2 regions of the Achromobacter sp. MFA1 R4 genome follow, and region 1 is predicted to be linked to the other one. Evidence: predicted binding sites of a transcription regulator. Region 1 holds the regulator's gene; the other holds the start of a gene.
The links. The regulator LexA, encoded in region 1, represses DNA repair genes until DNA is damaged. The targets are predictions, from matches to a motif close to ACTGTATNNNNATACAGT.

Region 1 (3,408 bases):
GTCGAAGGTCGGCGTGCGCAATCCGCTGTTCCTGTTGGATGAAATCGACAAGCTGGGCATGGATTTCCGCGGCGATCCCTCGTCGGCGTTGCTCGAAGTGCTGGATCCGGAACAGAACCACACGTTCCAGGACCACTACATCGAAGTCGACTTCGACCTGTCGGACGTCATGTTCGTGGCGACCAGCAACACGCTGAACATTCCGCCGGCGCTGCTCGACCGTATGGAAGTGATCCGCCTGTCGGGTTACACCGAGGAAGAAAAGATCCACATCGCCCGCGACCATCTGCTGCCCAAGCTGATGAAGAACAACGGCGTGAAGGATACCGAGTTGACTGTCGATGACAGCGCGCTGCGCGACATCGTGCGCTACTACACCCGCGAAGCCGGTGTGCGTGCGCTCGAGCGCGAGGTCGGCAAGATCTGCCGCAAGGTCATCAAGCAATTGCTGACCCAGAGCGATCGCGCCAAGGCCGAAGGCAAGGCGCCAGAGGTCAAGGCTGTCAACGTCACGGCAGACAATCTCAGCGATTATCTGGGTGTGCGTCGCTACGCGTTCGGCATGGCCGAGAAGGAAAACCAGATCGGCCAGGTCACGGGCTTGGCGTGGACGGAAGTCGGCGGCGACCTGCTGACGATCGAAGTCGCGGACATGCCCGGCAAGGGCGTCATCCAGCGCACGGGCTCGCTCGGCGATGTGATGAAGGAATCGGTCGAAGCCGCGCGCACGGTTGTGCGCTCGCGGGCCCGTCGTCTGGGCTTTGCGGACAGCGTGTTCGAAAAGCACGACATGCACGTGCACGTGCCGGAAGGCGCGACCCCCAAGGACGGTCCGTCCGCGGGTATCGCGATCACCACCGCCATGGTGTCGGCGCTGTCGCGCATCCCGGTGCGCGCCGACGTCGCCATGACGGGCGAGATCACGTTGCGCGGCGAAGTGCTGCCGATCGGCGGCCTGAAGGAAAAGCTGCTGGCGGCCCATCGTGGCGGTATCAAGACGGTTCTGATCCCGGAAGAAAACGTCAAGGATTTGGCGGAGATCCCGGACAACGTCAAGAACCATCTCGAGATCGTCCCGGTGCGCTGGATCGACAAGGTGCTGGAGCTTGCCCTGGAGCGTCTGCCCGAACCGCTCGCCGAGGAAGAAGCCGTCAAGGAGTCTTTGGTGGCCAAGCCGGCCGATCCGGGCTCGACCGATCCGGTCATGAAGCACTGATGGCAGCTTGAACGCCGGGCGCCTTCGAAAGAGGGCGCCCGATCCAGATCAGGATATCCCGGGCCAGCCCTGGCGTCCCAATACGAAAACCCCGCTCGATGTTTGAGCGGGGTTTGTTTTTTTAGGGTGCTGCGCCGACGCGCCTAGTGCAGCGCCTGGGTGCGGATGAGGCCTACGGCAATGCCTTCCAGTGCGAATTCCTGGTCGGGCTTGACCACGATGGTCTCGAAATCGGGGTTTTCGGGCAGGAGTTCGATATGGCCGTTCTGGCGCTGCAAGCGTTTGACCGTGACGTCGTCGCCCAGTCGGGCCACCACGATCTGGCCATTGCGGGCTTCGGAGGCTTTCTTGACGGCCAGTAGGTCGCCTTCCAGGATGCCGGCATCGCGCATGCTCATGCCGCGCACCTTCAGCAGGTAATCCGGCGCCTGGGCGAAAAGGTTGGGATCGACGCCGACTTCGCGTTCGACGTGTTCAGCCGCCAGGATGGGGCTGCCCGCTGCGACACGGCCAACCAGGGGCAGGAGGAGCTGCGCCAGGGCAGGGATGGGCAACGAGGCCTGTGCGGGGGAGGTCGCCGCATCCTTCAGGCGGATACCGCGGGAAGCGCCGGCGGTCAGTTCGATGGCGCCTTTGCGGGCCAGCGCCTTGAGATGGTCTTCTGCGGCGTTGGGCGAACGGAAACCCAGGGCTTGGGCGATTTCGGCGCGGGTCGGCGGAAAGCCGGTGCGCGAAACCGTCTGCCTGATGAGATCCAGGATTTGTTGTTGGCGATCAGTAAGTTTGCTGGCCATGGCGATGATCCGTTGTGGGCGGACTGTACATATATACAGCGCCATTCTGGGGGACGCAGCGCAAAAAAGCAAGCCGAGCCGGGCGCAAATAAAAACGGGACCCGCGGGGTCCCGTTTCTGGCTGCCGCCGGCGTGGCGCCGGCCTGCGGTTTTAAAGCACTGCCGCGATGGCGGCGGCCACCTTGTCGATGTTGCCGCTGTTCAGCGCAGCCACGCAGATCCGGCCGCTGGAGATGGCGTAGACGCCGTGTTCTTCACGCAGGCGGTCGACCTGCGCGGCGCTCAGGCCCGAGTACGAGAACATGCCGCGCTGCTTCAGCACGAAGCTGAAGTCCTGCTTGCCGCCGTGTTCCTTGATCTTGTCGACGAGCTGCTTGCGCATGAGACGGATGCGGTCACGCATTCCGGCCAGTTCTTCTTCCCAGAGGGCAAACAGCTCGGGCGTGTTGAGCACCGTCGAGACCACCGTGCCGCCGTGGGTGGGCGGGTTCGAGTAGTTGGTGCGAATGACGCGCTTGAGCTGGCTCAGCACGCGGGTGGCTTCTTCCTTGCTGCCCGCCACGACCGTCAGCGCGCCGACGCGCTCGCCGTACAGCGAGAACGACTTCGAAAACGACGAGCTGATGAACATGGTCATGTCCATGTCTGCAAAGAGGCGCACGACCGAGGCGTCTTCCGTCAGGCCGTCGCCAAACCCTTGGTAGGCGATGTCCAGGAACGGGACCAGGTTGTTTTCCTTGACGACGGCGGCGATCTGCTTCCACTGGTCGGCGGTGGGATCCGCGCCGGTGGGATTGTGGCAGCACGCGTGCAAGACGACGATGGTCTTGGCGGGCGCCGCCTTCAGGTCGGCCAGCATCGCTTCGAAGTTCAAGCCGCGGGTGGTCGCGTCGTAGTAAGCGTAGGTGCCGACTTCAAAGCCGGCACGCTCGAACAGCGCGCGGTGGTTTTCCCAGCTCGGGTCGCTGATCAGCACCTTGGAGCCCGGGAGAAGCTGGCGCAGGAAGTCGGCGCCGATCTTGAGCGCGCCGGTGCCGCCCAGGGCCTGCGTGGTCAGCACGCGGCCGGCGGCTGCCAGCGCGGAGTCCTTGCCCAGCAGCAGAGCCTGGGCGCCGCTGTTGTAGCCGGCAATGCCTTCGATCGGAAGATAACCGCGGGCGGCGGCGGCTTCGATGCGCGCGGCCTCGGCCTTGCGCACTGCGCCCAACAGGGGAATGCGACCCTGATCATCGTAATACACGCCCACGCCCAGGTTGACTTTACCGGGGCGGGTGTCCGCGTTGTATTGTTCGTTCAGACCAAGAATGGGGTCGCGCGGCGCGAGTTCGACGGAATCGAAAAGGGTGCTCATGGGACTCTGATGAGGTGGGTGGACGCAGTACGGAGTGCTGTGGATAA
Region 2 (3,408 bases), 910 kb from region 1:
AACTGCTGCGCCGCCGCCCGGACATCCGCCAGGCCGAGCGCACCCTGGCCGCCTCCACCGCGCGCATCGGCGTGGCCACGGCCGACCTCTATCCCAAGATCACACTGGGCCTGTCGGCCGCGTCGGGCGGCCCGGCCACCCTGTTCGGCGACCGCGGCACCTTCAGTTGGAGCGTCGGCCCCCTCATTTCCTGGACCATCCCCAACACCGGCGCCGCGCAAGCGCGCATCGCGCAAGCCGAAGCCAACACCAAGGCCGCCGCCGCGCGCTTTGACGCCACCGTGCTGAACGCCCTGCGCGAAACCGAGAGCGCGCTGGTCGTCTACGCCCGCCAGCTCGACCGCGACACCGCCCTGCGCGCCGCCCGCGACCAGAGCGCCGAAGCGGCGTCGCAGGCTCGGCGCTTGTTCCAGTACGGCAAGACCGACTACCTGACCGTACTGGACGCCGAACGCACGCTGGCCAGCAACGAAAGCGCGCTGGCGGCGTCGCAGGCGGAGCTGAGCAGCGACCAGATTGCGTTGTTTCTGGCGTTGGGCGGGGGGTGGGAGAAGTAAGGACGTTTCCGGCCGCTTCGGCCGGACGATGCAGGCGCGTCAGCTCAATGCACCGTCGTCCCATCCGGCGGCGTCTGGTTCAGCCCCAGCGCCGCTTCCCAGCTGCGCAGCGGCACGCAGGTCTGCAGGCGCACGATGGCGCGCTGGATCAGGGCGGGATGCAGTTCATGGCCGACCTGGGAGGCGATGTCGATGGTGGAGTCGCCGTGCAGTTCGGCCAGCCGGGCCTGCGCCGCCTGGGCGTTGGCCACGGCCATGACGGGATCGTTGGCGCCGTGCAGCAGATGAATGGTGGTGTATTGCGGCGCGGTTTTGGGCAGTTGCGCGTAGCGGCCCGAAAACGCGAGGACGCGGCCGGCCATGCCGTCGTGGGCCTGCACCAGTTCCAGCGCCATGATGGCGCCTTGCGAAAAACCGGCCAGCGCGGTGTCGGATTGCAGCAGGCCGAAGCGCGCCTGCGCGTCGCGCACGTAGGCTTCCAGGGGCGGCATTGCCTGGGCCACGCGGTCGGCGCGGTTTTCCTCGGTGACCCCGCGCACGGAGAACCACTGCCGGCCGGCGCCGCCGCCGTCGAACGGTTCGAAGCCTTCGGGGATCAGCACGGCCGCGCTCGGGAAGGCGGCGCGCAGCGCCTGGGCGAGAGGCGCCAGGTTGTCGGGTGACCCGCCCACGCCGTGCAGCAGAATGAAGAGCTGGCGCACGTCGACGCCCGGATCGGGAAGAAATTCGATAGAACTGGAAGACGCCATGAAACCGCTCCGTACTGGCTTGGGGACGTCAAACGGCGCCCCGATTGCCGCATTGTAAAAGGCGCGCCGCCTGGGAGCCTGCCCGGGTTTGCTGCGCGCCGCCCGGCGCGTCACCTGGCCATGATAGCGCCGGGACGAGCCCTGGGCACCGGCCCGTTCGTGGCCCGCGGCGCAGCACATGGCGATACGTCCGGCGGGTCTAAGTCTGGCCCCCCAGCCCGGTCCCCGGCGCCAAAGCCGGTACAATACTGTATATTCATACAGTCATTTACCACCAGGCGTCCCCGCCATGCAGTCCCCCGAACGTATCCATCCCGCGCTGTGGCGCGCCACGCAGTTGGCCCAGGGCGCCGCACGCACCCTGCCTACCGGGCATGCGGCGCTCTCGGCCGAACTGCCCGACGGCGGCTGGCCGCTGGGATCGCTCGTCGAACTGCTGACCCCGCACCCCGGCATCGGAGAAATCCGCCTGCTGCGTCCCGCCCTTGCCCAGCTGGAAACACGCCGTCCCATTGCCCTGGTGCAGCCGCCGCATGTTCCCCACATCGCCAGCTGGATGAGCTGGCGGCTGGATCCCCGGCAATTGCTCTGGGTGGCGCCTGAAAAGCCGGTCGACGCCCTGTGGGCCACCGAACAGATCCTGAAAAACGGCAGTTGCGGCGCGCTGATCTGCTGGCTGCCCCATGTGCGCCCCGAATCCCTGCGCCGCCTGCACCTGGCCGCCCAGGCCAGCGACCTGCTGTTCATCGCCGTGCGCCCGTCCCGCGCCGCGCAGAACGCCACGCCCGCCGCCCTGCGGCTGGCGCTGGCGCCTGCGCCGGGCGGCTTGTCCGTGCACATCCTCAAGCGCCGGGGGCCTGTCTGCGACACCCCGCTGTACGTGGGCCTGGAGCCCGGCGCCCTTACCCCTTCCACTCCCCGCCATGCGCCTCTGGATCGCCGCCTGCCTGCGCTGCCTGCCGCTGGACGTCATACGCCCGCACTGGCCGCATGAACAGGAGGCGTTCGCCGTTCTGGACCAGGAACGGGTCGCCGCCCTGACACCCGCCGCCCGCCAGGCCGGCGTGACGCCCGGCATGCGCCGCGCGGGCGCGGCGGCCATCGCCCCCGGCGTGGAACTGCTGCCGCGCAATGCGCAGGCCGAAGCCGAGGCCCTGCAGGGCGCGGCGCTGGCCTTGCTGCAGTACACCCCTGAAATCGCGCTGGCCGACGGCGACACCGTGCTGCTGAACGTGGGCGCCAGCCTGATGTTCTTCCGCGGGCCGCGCGCACTGGCACGGCGGGTGGCCGCGACGCTGCGCGCGCTGGACCTGCGCATGACCCTGGGCATGGCCCCCACCGCCACGGGCGCCTGGCTGCTGGCGCGGCGTGCCGGCCGGGGCGTCCCCCGGCGCACGCTGAAGCTGTCCACCCTGGCGCGGCGGCTCGATGCCCTGCCCCTGTCGCTGCTGCCCCAGGCGCACGACCGCCGGCACTGGCTGGACGACATCGGCTGCCACACGCTGGCACACCTGCGCGCCCTGCCGCGCGCGGGCCTGCAGCGGCGCAGCGCGCCCGACCTGCTGCAGGCCCTGGACGCCGCCTACGGCCAGGTGCCCGAACTCCACCGCTGGATCGAACCGCCGCATCGGTTTTCGCGGCGCATCGAACTCATGGACTATATGGAGCACACCGACGCGGTGCTGGCCGTCGCGGGCCGCCTGGCCGAACAATTGGGCGGCTGGCTGGCCGCCCGGCAGTTGGCCGTCCAGCGCGTGGTGCTCAGCATGGACCACGAACGCGGCCGCCACGCCCGGCCGCCCACCGAACTGGAACTGGCCCTCGCGCAGCCCGTCTGGCAGGCGCGGCAGCTCCTGCCGCTGCTGCGCGAAAAACTGAACCACTTCACGCTGGAAGCTCCCGTCATCGCCGTCACGCTGCAGGCGCCCGACACGGTCGAGCAGCCCGCCGCCAGCACCACCCTGTTTCCCGAGCCGGGCGGCACCGCCGCCGACCACGCGCGGCTCCTGGACCTGCTGGTGGCGCGCCTGGGCCGCGACCGGGTGCGCCACGCCCGGCCCGTCGCCGACCACCGCCCCGAGACCGCCAATGCCTGGGGCGAC

Region 2: a site for LexA is predicted at 1,554-1,571, ahead of imuA (translesion DNA synthesis-associated protein ImuA). Genes of this name have one in related genera too.

What each region holds. Positions count from the first base shown of each region.
Region 1 covers NZ_LT707065.1:4,633,887-4,637,294, forward strand. The annotation lists gene lon (endopeptidase La) at 1-1,216, shown strand, start outside; gene lexA (transcriptional repressor LexA) at 1,360-2,010, opposite strand; gene BXA00_RS21280 (amino acid aminotransferase) at 2,162-3,361, opposite strand.
Region 2 covers NZ_LT707065.1:5,546,012-5,549,419, forward strand. The annotation lists gene BXA00_RS25375 (efflux transporter outer membrane subunit) at 1-557, shown strand, start outside; gene ypfH (esterase) at 602-1,306, opposite strand; gene imuA (translesion DNA synthesis-associated protein ImuA) at 1,596-2,300, shown strand; gene BXA00_RS25390 (DNA polymerase Y family protein) at 2,230-3,408, shown strand, end outside.